Regions from separate parts of the Agrobacterium sp. NPDC090273 genome, predicted to be linked through region 3. Evidence: predicted binding sites of a transcription regulator. Region 3 holds the regulator's gene; each other region holds the start of a gene.
What was found. Region 3 encodes PhoB, which activates phosphate uptake and scavenging genes when phosphate is short. Its sites were predicted from a motif close to TGTCATNNANCTGTCAT; they were not measured.
Positions count from the first base shown of each region.

Region 1: a site for PhoB is predicted at 1,805-1,821, ahead of ACIQT8_RS07980 (YdcH family protein). Genes of this name have one in related genera too.
Region 2: a site for PhoB is predicted at 2,085-2,101, ahead of phnC (phosphonate ABC transporter ATP-binding protein). Genes of this name have one in related genera too.
Region 4: a site for PhoB is predicted at 2,405-2,421, ahead of ACIQT8_RS11380 (DUF3419 family protein). Genes of this name have one in related genera too.

Region 1 covers NZ_JBIVYN010000002.1:361,375-365,584, reverse strand. The annotation lists gene ACIQT8_RS07995 (5-(carboxyamino)imidazole ribonucleotide synthase) at 1-920, opposite strand, end outside; gene purE (5-(carboxyamino)imidazole ribonucleotide mutase) at 929-1,396, opposite strand; gene ACIQT8_RS07985 (YdcH family protein) at 1,445-1,648, opposite strand; gene ACIQT8_RS07980 (YdcH family protein) at 1,882-2,058, shown strand; gene ACIQT8_RS07975 (sulfite exporter TauE/SafE family protein) at 2,177-2,941, opposite strand; gene ACIQT8_RS07970 (thiamine phosphate synthase) at 3,046-3,699, shown strand; gene ACIQT8_RS07965 (tetratricopeptide repeat protein) at 3,708-4,210, shown strand, end outside.
Region 2 covers NZ_JBIVYN010000012.1:88,987-93,196, forward strand. The annotation lists gene psrA (iron-containing alcohol dehydrogenase PsrA) at 1-987, opposite strand, end outside; gene ACIQT8_RS23950 (LysR substrate-binding domain-containing protein) at 1,127-1,987, shown strand; gene phnC (phosphonate ABC transporter ATP-binding protein) at 2,288-3,130, shown strand; gene phnD (phosphonate ABC transporter substrate-binding protein) at 3,157-4,149, shown strand.
Region 3 covers NZ_JBIVYN010000005.1:81,215-85,424, forward strand. The annotation lists gene ACIQT8_RS14710 (aspartate aminotransferase family protein) at 1-1,038, opposite strand, end outside; gene ACIQT8_RS14715 (GcrA family cell cycle regulator) at 1,469-2,002, shown strand; gene phoB (phosphate regulon transcriptional regulator PhoB) at 2,071-2,757, opposite strand; gene phoU (phosphate signaling complex protein PhoU) at 2,785-3,510, opposite strand; gene pstB (phosphate ABC transporter ATP-binding protein PstB) at 3,614-4,210, opposite strand, start outside.
Region 4 covers NZ_JBIVYN010000003.1:446,808-451,017, reverse strand. The annotation lists gene ACIQT8_RS11395 (pyrophosphate--fructose-6-phosphate 1-phosphotransferase) at 1-312, shown strand, start outside; gene ACIQT8_RS11390 (LysE family translocator) at 466-1,101, shown strand; gene ACIQT8_RS11385 (transglycosylase SLT domain-containing protein) at 1,225-2,313, shown strand; gene ACIQT8_RS11380 (DUF3419 family protein) at 2,467-3,717, shown strand; gene ACIQT8_RS11375 (class I SAM-dependent methyltransferase) at 3,714-4,210, shown strand, end outside.

The sequences.
Region 1 (4,210 bases), on a different contig from region 3:
ATCACGCAGTCGGAGTGACGGCCAGTGCTGCCAGGCGCGAGGCCCGCGACGGCGCGAATATGCTGCTCGAACTGGGAAATGACGCAGGCTGCTTCCGTCCAGTGACCGGTATTGTGGACACGTGGAGCCATTTCATTCGCCACCAGTGAGCCATCCGGCAGGACAAAGAACTCGATGCCGATGACGCCAACATAGTCCAGAGCGGCAAGAAGCTTTTCAGCTGACTGCACAGCGGTCAGCTTTGCCGCGTCGGAAAGATTGGCCGGGATTGTGGACGTGTGCAGGATTCCGTTCAGGTGAACGTTTTCTGCAGGGTCGTAACAGGTCACGGTTCCATCCTTGAACCGCGCCGCGATGATCGAGACCTCCCGCTCGAAAGCGACGAAGCTTTCGAGAATCAGCGGTACGCCACCCAGTGCATCGAAGGCGCCGGTCAGATCCTCGCCGCCCTTGAACAGGCGCTGGCCCTTTCCGTCGTAACCCATGCGTCGGGTCTTAAGAACGCCTTTGCCGCCAAATTCGACCAAAGCGGATTCGAGTTCGGTCTGGCTGTCGACAGCGCGAAAACCCGCTGTCGGAATACCGCAATCGTTGAGAAAGCGTTTTTCGGTCAGGCGGTCCTGGGATGCGCTGAGAGCCTTTGCCGGCGGATAAACCGGTACGGAGGCGGCGAGCCTCTCGGCGGCGGAGACCGGCACGTTCTCAAACTCGTAGGTTACGACGTCGCAAAGGCTAGCAAGTTTGGCGAGTGCCTTTTCGTCATCGTAAGCCGCCACGATCTGATCGTTGCAGACCTGTGCGGCGGGACAATCCGCCTGCGGTTCGAGAACGATGGTCCGGAAATTGAGGCGTGCTGCCGCCATCGCCAGCATTCGGCCGAGCTGACCTCCGCCGATGATGCCGATGGTAAGGTTGTTCATGTTTCCGGTCACTGCGGATTGTCCATGGGGTATTCGGCAACGGCGGCTGACTGGCGCGCACGCCAGGCATCGAGCCGGTCAGCGAGATCCTCGTCGCCAAGGGCCAGAACGGCTGCTGCGAGCAGAGCAGCATTGATAGCGCCTGCCTTGCCGATGGCGAGTGTTCCGACCGGGATACCGGCTGGCATCTGCACGATCGAATAAAGGCTGTCCTGTCCCGACATGGTCTTGGACTGGACCGGGACACCAAACACTGGAAGTGGTGTCATGGCTGCGGTCATGCCGGGAAGATGGGCAGCTCCGCCTGCGCCTGCGATGATGACCTTGAAGCCTTCATCCTTTGCGCCGGTTGCGAAGTCGTAAAGACGATCTGGCGTTCGGTGTGCGGAAATGATGCGCGCTTCGTATTCCACGTCGAGGGCATCCAGAGTATCGGCGGCGTTCTTCATGGTTTCCCAGTCGGACTGGCTTCCCATGATGATGGCGACGGGCGGTGTTTCTGCTGTCACTTGGCTTGCTCCGGCTCAGGCAATGATATCGGGTATGACCTGGTCTTCGAGTTGGGACATCTTGTCCTTGACGGCCAGTTTTTTCTTCTTCATGCGCTGTATCCGCAATGCATCGCAGCTGGTCTGGATCATTGCGTTGATCGCTGCATCATAGTCCTCATGCTCCTGGCGCAACCGCGCCAGCGCGAGCCTGATGTCCGCCTGGTCCTGATCGGGCATCCTGTCATCCCCATTTATGCCAGCCGGATCGCCTCCGGCGCTTATGTGATCTGTTCTGGAGCCTCTATCACCAAATCGCGATAACGGGAAGTTTCCCATGCGACCAAATTGCCCAGATATTGTCATGATTTCGCCTTCGACAAGATTGTTAATCCATGTCACAGTGCTGTCGTAAACCTGAAACTCCAGTGATGGAGAGCTGGAGGTAGGTTCAAAAAGGAAGGACGTGCCGCATGACCATTCAGGCTCATATTGCATCGCTCGAAAAGAAACACGGCGCTCTGGAGGAAGAGCTCGAAAGTATTCTTGCTTCCCCGTCTTCGGATGACACGGAGATCGCCGATATCAAACGTCGAAAACTGCGCCTGAAGGACGAATTGCAGAGGCTCAAGGCTTCAACAAGGCATTGATTGACAGACTGCCGCCGCCTTCAATGTTGTAAGGACGGGCGGTTAGACAATTCAGGCTCTGGCTGCATCAAGGTGCGGTCGGAGCTTTTTAATTTTCTCCATATCAATTTTTGCCGTGTCAGATCGGTAATCCATCCCAGAGCAGCTTCAAGGCCGCAAGCAGCGCCATCGTGTACATCAGCGGATAAAAAACCGCAGGTTTCAGATATTTGACGATTTTTGCCCCTGCTATCGTGGCGAGCATTGCGACCGGAAGCAGCAGAGCTGACGTTTTCATGTTGCTGGAGTCGAGCGCCCCCAGAGCGAAATACGGGATGAGTTTGATCGCGTTCATGATCGCGAAAAAGCGAACGCTCATGCCCGTGTAGGTTTTTGGGTCCAGCTTCAGCGGCAACACATAGATCTGGAAGGGAGGTCCTCCCGCATGGGCAACAAAACTGGCGTAGCCCGACAGGGTCGACCACAGCGTTGCCGGTCCGCGTCGCTGCGGTTTTGCAGGAATTTCCTGGCCTTTTCTGCTGAGGAAACTCTCATAGAAATAACGCAGCACGAAGAGGATCGTCACGGTTGCAACGATGAGACGCATGGTGTCAGCCGAAATCATGCTGGAGGTTGCCCAGCCGATTGCAATACCGGCAATGGCTCCCGGCAGCATGATGAGCAATGTTTCGCGATGATTATGATGGCGCCAGGCCCAGAGAGCCACGATATCCATCACGATCAGGATCGGCAGAAAGATTGCCGCCGCCTGCACGGGCGGCACAGCAAGTGCCATAATGGGAACGCCCATGAGGGCAAGCGCACCGCCCAGTCCGCCCTTTGAAAGGCCTACAAGGATGACGGCGGGAATGGCGGCCATAAAAAAATGAAAATCTGTCAGCATGGATGGACGGTTGATCCTTTCGCCGGTCCGGTTTATCGGATTTGTCATATCAAAACGAGTGCAGATTGCGCCGAAAGCGTCTTCTGCCTGAAATGGACGAACCCATGACCACAACCGAAGACCGTTGCCGCCTTGTCCTCATCGTTCCGCAAGCGGACGACATGCAGAAGCAGGCCAAGGCCGTTGAAGAGGCGCTGCGTGGCGGCGATGTGGCCTCGGTCATCATTCCGCAATATGGCCTGGATGACGGTGCCTTTCAGAAAGTGGCTGAGTTGATCGTGCCGCTGGTGCAAAAGTCCGGCGCGGCAGCACTGATTGCCGGTGACAGCCGCGTGGCGGGTCGCGCCAAGGCCGATGGTTTGCATGTTACCACCGGGGGCGAGGCGCTGGCCGAGGCGGTCGAGAAATTTACCCCCAAGCTTATTGTTGGCGGTGGCAATGCCGATGACCGCCACAAGGCGCTGGAACAGGGCGAAGCCAATCCAGACTACATCTTCTTTGGCAAGCTGGAAGGTGACATCAAACCAGAGGCGCACCCGAAAAACCTGGCGCTCGGGGAATGGTGGGCATCGATGATCGAAATTCCGGCCATAGTGATGGGCGGTTCGGATATCGCATCCGTTGTGCCTGTTGCCGAGACCGGCGTCGAATTTGTTGCCCTGCGCAGTGCCGTGTTTGACCATGCTGCAGGACCTGCCCAGGCGGTTTCTGAAATCAACGCGCTGCTTGACGAAAAAGCGCCACGGTTTGACGGTTGATACGAGCGATGTTTACACGCGCTGCTCATCTTTGCCTTTCCGTTTCGCTTCTGGCGCTTTCCTTGAGCGCAGCGGCTTTCCCGGCTTTTGCGCAGTCCGGTCCGGCGACGGAGAAAAATCCTCTCGCTCGTCAGTTGGAAGATGAAGCGCAGCCGACCCGCCAGGGGCGTGTGCTGTCGGAAGAGCAGAAAGATTTGCAGCCGTCGCAGGGTGTCAACGTCTATCAGCGGATGGGTGCCGAACTTCCTGTCCTGCCGCCGGAGAAGGAATTTACCGGCAAGGTCGATGAGGCGTACGGGCATTACCAGCGTGGTGAATATGTTCAGGCCCTGGACAAGGCGCTCACCCGCGCCCAGAACGGAGATGCGACCGCACAGACGCTGGTTGCGGAAATGATGTCGCGTGGTCTGGGGATTGCACGCGACGAAAAGACCGCCGCGTTCTGGTATCAACAGGCAGCCGAGGGCAGCGATCCCGTTGCCATGTTCAAGTTCGCCCTCATTCTGATGGA
Region 2 (4,210 bases), on a different contig from region 3:
CGTCGTCGAGACGCCGAGCCGGTGAAGGAACGCCTCCAGCGCATCGGCACCGGCAGAGAGATCGTCACCGAAAATGCGGCGCAAAGCAGCGTCGCAGTCGGCGTCATGGCCCATCACGCTGCGCATGATCGCCGGCAGGCTGAAGGAGCAGGCAATGCCATGCACCGTGCCGTGATGCAGCGTCAGGTAATAGGAAAGGGAATGGGCAAGCGCCGTCTTGGTGTTGGAAAACGCCAAACCGGCCGAAAGGCTTGCCCGCATCATGCGCTCGCGCAGACCGATATCACCGAGATTGTCGACCAGAAGCGGCAGAACGTCGATGATCTCCCGCGCCGCAGAAACCGCATGGCTTGCGGACACCGGGTTGGCATTGACGTTCCAGATGCTTTCAAGCGCATGCGACAGCGCGTCGAGCCCGGTGGACAGTGCAAGTGCCCGCGGCACACCCAGCGTCAGTTCCGGGTCGAGAATGGCGTATTGCGGATAATAACGCGCGTCGGCGAGTGAGTATTTCTTTTTGGCCGCCGTGTCCCAGACGGTTGCCCAGCAGGTGACCTCGCTACCGGTGCCGGCCGTTGTCGGCACGGCAATGATCGGAAGATCGAGCAATGTCTCTGCTCCCGTGTGGCCTTCCAGAAAATTCTGGACGCGGGAGAAATCACGACCACCGGCCGAGAGAACCTTGGCTGTATCGATGACCGAACCACCACCGATCGCCAGAATGACTTCTGGCGTCCGGTTGGCGGCGCCAAAGGACCGGCAGGCAGCTTTGAGGCCGTCGAAGCTGGGGTTTGGTTCGACATCCCGCACGATAACCGCCGGTTCGCCGAGCTCCAGCGAGATACGGGCAACGAGTTCGTCGAAGAACGGATGATCGTTGTAGGTCAGCAGGCAATAGGCACGGTCGCCGACGGCCTTTCTGGCCTCGGCAAGGGCGCCGGCCCCGAAGATGATCTTCACAGGATTGGAATAGGTCCAGGCACGCATCGGTCGCTCCTTGTTTCGCCGATTGAATGACCCGGCAAAGACAATAAATCCAATCCATATTTTTGTTACGATCCATTGATAGGATCTATGGATTGGAAGCCGTCTCGCATCGGTCGCGAGAGGGAGAGGAGATCTGACCATGGCCATCGTCTTTACCCATCTGAGAGCCTTCCAGGCGGTAGCCACCCATCGCGGTTTCTCGGCCGCAGCACGCGCACTTCGGGTAAGCCAGCCAACATTAACGACGCAGGTCCGCGAACTGGAGGAACGCTACGGCGTCGAACTCTTTCTGCGTCAGGGCCGCCAGATCGAGCTGACCGAGGCTGGCCGCTCGCTGCTTTCGATCAGCGCCAGACTGTTCAAGCTTCACGAAGAGGCGGAGGAGCTGCTTCTCAATTTCGGTGAACTGAAGACCGGTGCACTGAAGATTGCCGCCGTCAGCCCGTTCCATGCCACTGACATGATCGCGCGCTTCATCGAGCGTTACCCCTCCTTCAAGGTCAACATGCTTCTCGGCAATTCCGACCGGACGTTGAAACGCATCCTTGAGCTCGAAGCCGATATTGCAATCCTGGCGCATACGATCGACGACCCTCGTATCAAGACGATAACCTTCAGCACGCAGGAGATCGTCGCCTTCGTAAATGACGACCATGCCTGGTGGCAAAGGGACGAGATCGAACTGGCCGAGCTGGCGGGCGAACCCCTGATCCTCAGGGAAGAAGGCTCAACCACCCGTTATGCGCTTGAGCGCGCGGCCGAAGCCGCCAATGTTGCCCTCACGCCATTCATGGAAATCGGCAGCCGCGAGGGTGTGTGGAAAGCGGTTGAAAGGGGACTTGGGATCGGTGTCGTAGCCGACTTCGAATTCGTCCCCCACCCACGCATGAAGACATTGCGCATTTCCGGCGGCATGATCAAAACGGAATATCGGCTGGCTTTTCTGGAAGACCGAAAGACGGTGCGATCGATCAAGGCTTTTGTCGAAACCGTTCTCTAGGACGGACTCTCGCAGAAGCAGTCGGCGCAACCCATAGATTTGACCTATGGTATCGACAGATAATTTGGATTGCACCTACGGGTCACAGACGGCGTTTTGTCACGAAACTGTCATCGTGTGACCTGTAATTAAACGCCATCCGACCAGGCAATTCACAGGGTAATTGCATCCAGTCCGGATCTATACATCGATAGCCGGACGACATTGGACGATTCACATTAAATTCTGCACGACGCACAGGACTTGTTCTTTTGCGTGCGGGACAACCATGCCGAATTTTGGCTGAAGGAACAGGTAACAATGACAGCGATAACGGTCTCCAATGTCTCGAAGACTTTCGGCAAGACACGTGCTTTGGACAAGGTAAGCCTGACCGTCGAGCGCGGTGAAATGGTTGCGCTGATCGGCGCTTCGGGCTCAGGCAAAAGCACCCTCATCCGCCATATTGCCGGGCTGGAAGTGGCAGATGCTGTCGGTGGCCGCATCGACGTCCTCGGCGATCTTTGTCAGGACAGCGGGCGTCTCAACCGACGCCTGAAACGGGGCCGCGTTTCCGTCATCTTCCAGCAATTCAATCTGGTCGGCCGGCTTTCCGTGCTGACCAATGTACTGATCGGCCACCTGGGCCGCACGCCGCGCTGGCGCGGAACGCTTGGCCTCTTCAACCACGACGAAAAACGCAAGGCCCAGGCCGCGCTGGAACGGGTCGGAATTCCCCAGGTGCTTACCCAGCGGTCCTCAACGCTGTCGGGTGGCCAGCAGCAGCGCGCCGCCATTGCCCGAACGCTGGTACAGGAAGCCGAAATCCTGATTGCCGACGAGCCGATCTCCGCTCTCGACCCCTCATCTGCGCGGCGCGTCATGGATGTCCTCTCCGATATCAATTCTAGCGACGGCATCACCGTGGTCGTATCGCTGCATCAGGTGGAATATGCGCGCCGTTATTGCCCGCGCACCGTCGCGATGCGCAATGGCAAGATCGTTTATGACGGACCATCCAGCGCGCTGACGAACGAATTCCTGGCCGAGCTTTATGGCGCAGCCTCGGAAGAACTGGTCCTGCCGGATGCTCCGGCTGGCCATGCCGCTCCGGCCCTCAAGCCGGTCCTCAACAGACTGCAGGCACAGCCCCTGCCCGCCTAACCACGTTTGACGACACGGAGACTACGATGAACGCGATCCTGAAAAGCATGGCGGCGATGTCACTCGCCCTTACTCTGGGGTCTGCAGCGCATGCGGCAGAAACCATCAACTTCGGTATCATCTCGACCGAATCCCAGCAGAACCTGAAAAGCAGCTGGCTGCCCTTCCTCGATGCGATGAAGGAAAAGACCGGCCTTGAGGTGAAACCCTTCTTCGCGTCCGACTATGCCGGCATCATTGAAGGCATGCGCTTCGACAAGGTGCAGATGGCCTGGTACGGCAACAAGTCGGCCATGGAAGCCGTCGACCGCGCCGATGGCGAAGTGTTCGTTCAGAGCGTCGCCGTCACCGGTGAGCCGGGCTACTGGTCCGTGGTCATCGTGCCGAAAGAGTCTCCGATCCAGACGATCGACCAGCTCCTGACCTGCGACAAGTCGCTCAACTTCGGTCTCGGCGACGTCAACTCGACCTCCGGCTATCTCGTGCCGATGACCTTCGTGTTCTCGAAAAACAGCATCGACCCGAAGACCTGCTTCAAGAACGTCACCAACGCCAACCATGAAACAAATGCCATGGCTGTGGCCAACAAACAGGTCGACGCTGCCGCCAACAATACCGAGAACATGGCGCTTATCGAGCAGAACAATCCGAAAGCGTTCGCCAACATCCGCGAAATCTGGCGTTCGCCCCTGATCCCCGCAGATCCGATTGTCTGGCGCAAGGACCTGCCGGAAGAAGCCAAGACGAAGATCCGCGATTTCTTCCTGACCTACGGCACCGACAAGTCCAAGGGTAACGTCGAGGACGAGAAGAAAATCCTCGCCGGTCTGAAATGGTCGCCATTCCGCGCTTCCAACGACAACCAGCTTCTGCCGATCCGCGTCATGGAACTGACCAAGGCCATTGCGCAGGCTCAGGGCGACGCCAAGCTCGATGCCGCTGCAAGAGACGCAAAGATCAAGGACCTGACAGCGCAGAAGGCAAGATACGAAGCCGAGCTCGCCAGCCTCGGCAACTGACCCCGATCGACCGTGAGGCAGGCCCGATGGCCTGTCTCCTCTTCCAACGCGAGACAATTCC
Region 3 (4,210 bases):
CAGCAATTCGCCTGATGGTACGCGCGCCTTGATGCCGAGAAGCAAACCTTCGCCACGGATTTCCTCGATCACGTCGGGGAAGCGATCCTTGAGCGAAGCAAGCCCCTGACGGAACACCAGCGCGACATCACGCACTCGTTCAAGGAAGCCGTCCGCAAGAACAACGTCCAGTACGGCATTGCCGACGGCCATGGCGAGCGGATTGCCGCCATAGGTCGTGCCGTGCACGCCTGCGGTCATGCCGGAAGCCGCATCAGCCGTCGCAAGGCAAGCGCCGAGCGGGAAGCCGCCCCCAATACCCTTTGCAACAGCCATGATGTCAGGCGCAACGCCAGTCCACTCGTACGCAAACAGTTTGCCGGTACGTCCAACACCCGTCTGAACCTCATCAAAGATCAGCAGCATGCCGTGTTCGTTGCAGAGATCACGAAGCGTCTGCAGGAATTCCTTGCTGGGCGCGCGAATGCCGCCCTCACCCTGGATCGGTTCGATCAGCAGGGCTGCCGTCTCATTGGTGATAACGGCTTTCAAGGCCTCGAGATCACCGAACGGTACCTGATCGAAACCTTCAACCTTGGGGCCGAAACCTTCGAGATATTTCTGCTGCCCGCCTGCAGCGATTGTTGCCAGCGTCCGGCCGTGGAACGCACCTTCAAAGGTGACGATGCGGAACTTTTCCGGGTGGCCCTTGGAGTAGTGATAACGGCGTGCAGTCTTGATGGCACATTCCAGCGCCTCAGCACCGGAGTTGGTGAAGAACACCTTGTCAGCAAATGTTGCTTCGGTCAGGCGCTTTGCGAGCTTTTCCTGTCCGGGCACTTCATAAAGGTTGGAAACGTGCCAGACCTTTTCAGCCTGCGTCTTGATAGCCTCGACGAGATGCGGATGCGCATGCCCCAAGGAATTGACAGCAACACCGGCCGCAAAATCGAGATATCGCTCGCCGCTTTCCGTGAACAGCCAGACGCCCTCACCGCGTTCGAAACGCAGCGGCGCTCTTGAAAACGTATCAAACAATGGCGCGTTGGCTTCGGCCATGGCTGCATCACTCCTTGCGCAAATGCGCTTTCATATCGTTGTCAATAGGTGGACAAGGTTATCCCTTGCCTGAAAATCAAAAATGCCGCCTTGCGGCGGCTGGGGCACTATTGTCACTTCAACTGCCGATGTCAACAAAAGTCCTCATTTTCCGGCGTTCCCAAGTCATAGTGGGAACACGTGACCGAACCACAAGGTGTTGCCTTTCGGACTCTCCTGAACAGCAAGTTGGGGAAAACCGGAAAATCGATTCCAGATGATTCCCGCGACTCTTGCCACGGAGTCAGCCTCACACTAGGTTAATCGTCAATTACTAGACTGCATTGCGGCGGAACTAGTCACCAAAAATCCGGCGGAATTGACACTCGGAGTGCGCTCGCGAGATGGAGAAGGATTCTGCCGAAATAGACGCGACGAGCGGAGAAGCGGCATGAACTGGACGGATGAACGAGTCGAAAAACTCAAGAAACTTTGGTCCGAGGGCCTCAGTGCCAGCCAGATAGCGGCACAGTTGGGTGGTGTAAGCCGTAACGCCGTTATCGGCAAGGTTCACCGTCTCAATCTTCCGGGCCGCGCCAAGGCTGGCGGAACCGTGACATCGGCGCGCTCTGCACCGAAGCGTACGGCACCAGCGGCACCTCGTACGGCAACCTACACCGCCCGCGTCAACACCACGCCGGTTCGGACCGTGGCACGCGCCAGCGTTGCGACAGCCCTTCACGAAGAGATGGATATCGAGACCGCTCAGGTGCTCGAATACGTTCCTTCGCGCGATATCGTTACGCCGGCCTCGCGCCGCCTGACGCTGACGGAATTGACCGAGCGCACCTGCAAGTGGCCGGTTGGCGACCCGCTGAAGGACGACTTCCATTTCTGTGGCTGCGAAGCCCTGGAATCTTCGCCCTACTGCAAGTTCCATGCGAAGCTCGCCTACCAGCCTGTCAGCGAACGCCGCAAGGCATAAGCGGAACAACACGGAATAAAAAAACGGGCCTTACGGCCCGTTTTTCGTTTAGGGTATGTGATGTTGGATTATGCCGCTTCCATGGAATAACCGGCGCCACGGACCGTGCGGATGACATCCTGCATGTTCGAAAAATTGAGCGCCTTGCGCAGACGGCCAACGTGGACGTCAACGGTCCGTTCGTCCACATAGATATCGTGACCCCAGACGCCATCCAGCAACTGCGAACGGGAGAAAACACGACCCGGCGATGTCATCAGGAATTCCAGAAGACGGAACTCGGTCGGTCCCAGGCGCACTTCACGCGTCTTACGATGCACGCGGTGCGTTTCCCGATCCAGTTCGATGTCGCCGCATTTCAGGACTGACGACAAAACCTCTGGGCGGGCGCGACGCAGCATCGCCTTGACGCGTGCCATCAGTTCCGGCGTGGAGAAGGGTTTCACCACATAGTCATCCGCGCCTGTGGCGAGACCGCGAACGCGTTCGCTTTCTTCGCCACGCGCTGTCAGCATGATGATCGGCAAACGTTCGGTTTCCGCCCGCATCCTCAACCGGCGGCACAGTTCGATACCGGAGACGCCAGGCAACATCCAGTCCAGGATCAGGAGGTCGGGAACCCGCTCCTGCAATCTGATCTCGGCCTCATCGCCACGCGGTATCGTGTCGACGTCGTAACCCTCAGCCTCAAGATTGTAACGAAGCAGAACGCTCAGCGCCTCTTCATCTTCAACAACTGCAATCTTCGGTACCATACTGAACTCCGCAGGTCTGCCGGTCTGTTACTCGGTCACGGAACCGAGAGTGTTGGAACTATCGTCCTTCGGACGCTCACCTTCCGGCTGGCTGCCGGTGGTCATGTAGTAGATCGTCTCGGCGATATTGGTCGCATGGTCGCCGATACGTTCGATGTTCTTGGCGCAGAACAGAAGATGCGTGCAGGTCGTGATGTTGCGCGGATCTTCCATCATGTAGGTCAGCAGCTCGCGGAAGAGCGAGGTGTACATCGCGTCGATTTCTTCATCGCGTTCGCGGATGGCCTGCGCCTTCTCAGCCGAACGTGTCGAATAAACATCGAGAACTTCCTTGAGCTGCACGAGGGCAAGCTCGGAGAGATGTTCGAGGCCGCGAGCCAGCTTGCGTGGAACACCGGTTCCTGCAACGGCAATCACGCGCTTGGCGGTGTTTTTGCCGAGATCGCCGACGCGCTCAAGATCCGCCGCAATGCGCAGCGTACCGATGATTTCGCGCAGGTCGGCAGCCATTGGCTGGCGCTTGGCGATGGTGACGATGGCCTTGTCGCCGATTTCACGCTCGGCGTGGTCAAGGATCGCGTCGTCGGAAATCACCTTCTGCGCCAATGCCGCATCGGAATTGACAAGGGCGCGAACGGCGTCCGCGCACATCTGCTCCGCCAGGCCGCCCATTTCGGCAATCCGGCGGCTGAGGAATTTCAACTCGTCGTCGTAAACCGACATGATATGCGAATGCGTCGTTGTCTGTGTCATGATCTCGTCCCTGGGCTTTGCCTTCCGTTTTCACCTGCTGATGGCGGGTGGCAGAACGGAGGCGCCAAACTTGTTCGGTTTCTCTGAGGCGCTGAGCGGGCAATCAGCCGAAGCGGCCCATGATGTAGTCCTGCGTGCGCTGGTCATCCGGGTTGGTGAACATCTTGTCCGTTTCGTTCTCCTCGACCAGATGGCCAAGATGGAACATCGCGGTGCGCTGCGAGACGCGAGCGGCCTGCTGCATGGAGTGGGTTACGATCACGATCGTGAAGTTGGCACGCAGCTCATGGATCAGTTCCTCGACCTTGGCGGTAGCGATCGGGTCGAGGGCCGAGCAAGGCTCGTCCATGAGGATCACTTCCGGGGACACGGCAACTGCGCGTGCGATGCAAAGGCGCTGCTGCTGACCGCCGGACAGACCCGTACCGGATTCATGCAGACGATCCTTCACCTCATTCCACAGACCGGCCTTCTGCAGGCTGGACTCGATGATCTGGTCCATATCCGCCTTGTTACGGGCGAGGCCATGGATACGCGGACCGTAAGCAATGTTTTCGTAGATCGACTTCGGGAACGGGTTCGGCTTCTGGAACACCATGCCGACACGAGCACGCAGTTCCACCACGTCGATTGCCGGATCGTAGATATCATCCGTATCGAGCGTGATCTTGCCGGTGACCTTACAGCCATCGATCGTATC
Region 4 (4,210 bases), on a different contig from region 3:
GGCGGCTGGTTCCAGAAGCAATTCGCAAGCCTGATCGGCGCCGAACGCTCGATGGTGCAGAAATCCGGCTATTATGCCCGCTCCGCGCCTGCCAACGGCAACGACCTTCGCCTGATCCAGAGCATGGTCGATCTGGCCGTCGAAAGTGCACTTAACAAGGTCTCCGGCGTCACTGGCCATGATGAGGAACAGAGCGGCAAACTGCGGACCATCGAGTTTCCACGCATCAAGGGCGGGAAGCACTTCGACATCTCCGCGAAATGGTTCGCAGAAGTCATGGATCATGTCGGCCAGCCGTTCACAGCAGCATGATTTTACGCTACGCTAAAAGAATGCGATGACAGGAAGGGGAGACATGAGAGTGAAAATCCCCTCGGTTTTCGCAGGACAAAAAGCGTGGATTCAATGAATTAGAGCGCCAGTTTTGTGTCTTCATCGACACATGGCGCTCTAGGAGGAAAGAGAATGTCTGGAGAGGCGTGGCTGATTTTCTGTACAGCGTGTGCCGTCATGTTCGCACTCCCCTCTCCCCTTGCATTCTCTGCCGCCTCTTACTCGGCCATTCGCGGCAAGCGCACGGTGCTGGCCACCGCTACCGGTGGTGCCCTCGGCATCACGACGGCCATGACATTGGCCGCCATTCCGACAGTTGCGTTTGCCTACCTGCCCAAGTCGTTTCTTGAAATCATCGAGTGGGCAGGCCTCGGCTGGTTAATGCTGTTCGTCCTGTGGATCATGGCAACGCCTGTCGCCAGAGCCGCGAATGCCGACAATGACAACCTGAGAGGCAAAACACTCGGTGCCATCTTCAGGGATTGTTTTGCAGTGGCGGCATTTCGCCCACGCTATTTCAGCTTCTTCCTTGCGCTGCTTCCGCAGTTCGTTTCCCAGCCTGCCGACGCGGTTGAAGTGCTTGCGATTGCGCAGAGCGCGGTTTTGATCGCCGCGCTGGTGATACTCGTCGGACAAGCGCTTTTCGCACCCTCGATGCTTGCCCTCATTCGCCGCATGTCAGGCGGCAAAAAGGTCAAGCCGAAGTACCGGACATATTTCATTTCGGGCCGCGCCGTCAGCGCCGGCTACCGGCGAATTGCCGCCTGAAATCGGCGCCGATATCTCACAGCTTGCCGCTATCCTTACAATAGGTTAATGAACGTTCGACGGGACACAGCCTGCTTCGTTCGACGCGGGGTATCGAAAGACAGGCACAACGAAGGCGGCAGCATGCAAATTTCGGGCAAATTCCGCGGGAAAACGGCGCTTTTCCTGTCTTCCACCGTGGGACTCGCACTGACACTGGCTGGATGCACAAGTGTCGAATACACCGCGAAAGAAGGCCCTGACGGCCCGAAGATCGCGACCGTAGCGCCGAGCGCCGCGACTGGAAATGCCCCTGCAACAGCAACGCCTGAAACGGCTCAAGCGGCTGCACCAGCGGGAACGGCCACAGCCCCTGCCGCGACCACAGCAACGGCAGACGCAAGCCTGGCGCAACAGCAGCCTGCTCTTCCCAACGTTGCCGCTGTAAAAGGTGGGCGTGTTGCCCTTCCCCCGGCAGCAGAAATCGCGGCAGCCGCAGCCATCGCAAACCAGATGCAGCCAACCGCGGAGACGCAGGTTGCGCAGACATCGACGATGCCAGCAGCGCAGACCACAACTGTGGCTCTTGCTCCGACCACAGCAACACCAGCTATCGCCGCCGTCAATGCGGCTGCGCAATCAACGCACCCGACCGCCGGCGAACTGCCGCAGGTCGTCGCTGTCAAAGGCAGCTTCCCACCTGCGCCGCCTCCTCCGGGTTCGCCATCCATCGGCACGGAGTTGACGGCGGAACGCAAGGTTATCCCTCTTCCGAAGCCGGACAGCACCGTACTCGCTTACGCAGCCGGCCCGACCAATGCTGCTCTGGCAGCCGTCAACGTCAGCGGCACCATGACCGCGCCCCTCAACCCGTCGCCAGCCGGCCGGGACAAGTTGAGCGGACTGATCTCGAAATATGCTGCAATGTATCAGGTCCCGGAAGATCTGGTTCACCGCGTCGTACAGCGTGAAAGCCGCTACAATCCCGCCGCCTATAATGGCGGACATTTCGGCCTCATGCAGATCAAGCATGCAACGGCACGTTCGATGGGCTTCGATGGCCCGGCTTCCGGTCTCTTCGATGCCGAAACCAATTTGCGATACGCGGTAAAGTATCTGCGCGGCGCCTGGCTGGTGGCAGACAACGATCGTGACAATGCGGTCAGGCTCTATGCCCGCGGTTATTATTACGATGCCAAGCGCAAGGGCATGCTGCACGTTCTGCGCAAGTAACGCATAGGACCACAAACGAATTGAAAGGCACTGCATATCTCATGCGGTGCCTTTTTGTTTTGGCGTAAATGCGGCCCTTGGCCAACTGCCCCGTCATCAAACTGTAGTCTCACGGCTGTAGACGCCTCTCAATCGAGCGAGAGGTGGAATCATATGACGAGTGCCGCACCGAAAACCGGCTTCAGCAGAAACGTCAAACTCAAATCCGCATTGCTTCAGCACAAGGCTCTTTCAAAAAGTGGCCTCTCCGAACGTCTGTTTGGCTTGCTGTTCTCTGGCCTGGTTTATCCGCAGATCTGGGAAGACCCTGAAGTCGATATGGAAGCGATGGAGCTTCGTGACGGCCACAGCATCGTCACCATCGGTTCGGGCGGCTGCAACATGCTGGCATACCTCTCTCGCAATCCGGAGAGCATCGATGTCGTCGATCTCAATCCGCATCACATTGCGCTCAACAAGTTGAAGCTTGCCGCCTTCCGTCATCTTCCAGCCCACCAGGACGTGGTGAGACACTTCGGCCGCGCCAACACACACGTCAACAGCCAGGGCTTCGACCGCTTCATTGCCCCGCATCTCGACGACACCACCAAGGCCTACTGGTCCAAACGCACGATCTCCGGGCGGCGGCGCATTGCGGTCTTCGACCGGAACATCTATCGCACCGGCCTTCTTGGCCGCTTTATCGGCGCGGGCCATCTGATGGCCCGCCTGCATGGCGTCAAGCTGACGGAAATGGCAAACAGCCGCACGATGGAAGAGCAGCGCCAGTTCTTTGACAGCAAGGTCGCGCCGCTGTTCGACAAACCTGTCGTGCGCTGGCTGACGAAACGGAAAAGCTCGCTTTTTGGCCTCGGCATTCCCCCACGCCAGTATGACGAACTTGCCAGCCTTTCTTCCAACGGCACCATCGCCGCCGTTTTGCGCGAACGGCTGGAGAAGCTCGCCTGCGATTTTCCTCTGAGCGACAACTACTTTGCCTGGCAGGCCTTTGCCCGCCGATACCCGGAACCGCACGAGGGCGCGCTGCCTGCCTATCTGAAGCCGGAATATTACGAAGCGATCCGCAACAACGCCGCACGCGTTTCGGTTCATCACGAAACCTACACCGAGCTTCTGGGGCGAAAGCACGCCGGCAGCGTCGATCGCTATATCCTGCTCGACGCACAGGACTGGATGACCGACACACAATTGAATGAGTTGTGGTCGCAGATCAGCCGCACGGCGGCACCAGACGCACGCGTCATATTCCGCACCGCTGCCGAGAAAAGCGTGATCGAAGGGCGTCTGTCCCCCGACATCCGCAAACAGTGGGCCTATCTGGAAGACCGCTCGAAAGAACTCAATGCCAGAGATCGCTCCGCCATCTATGGCGGTTTCCACATCTATCAGAGGGCTTCGGCATGAAAACCATCGGCGAAAATGTCAGCCTTGCAGACACGGCCCATGCGGGCCTGATGGATCGCATGTACCGCCACCAGAGGCACATCTACGATCTTACCCGAAAATATTATCTGTTGGGACGCGACAGGACCATCGCCGCCCTCGATATCCCCGAAGGCGGCTCGCTGCTTGAGGTGGGCTGTGGCACCGGGCGCAATCTGCTGCTTGCAAACCGCACTTTTCCGAAAGCGCGTTTGTTCGGTCTCGATATTTCCGCCGAGATGCTGGCAACGGCGTCGGACAATTTTGCCGGAAAAAAGCAGCGCCCTCATTTGCGCGTCGCCGATGCGACGGCGTTCAGAGCAAGCGAATTTGGTGAAGCCGATGGCTTTGATCGGGTGATGATTTCCTATTCGCTGTCGATGATACCGGATTGGGAAAAGGCGGTTGACCGGGCATTGTCAGCGCTCGCCCCGGGCGGCTCGCTACACATCGTTGACTTCGGCCAACAGGAGCA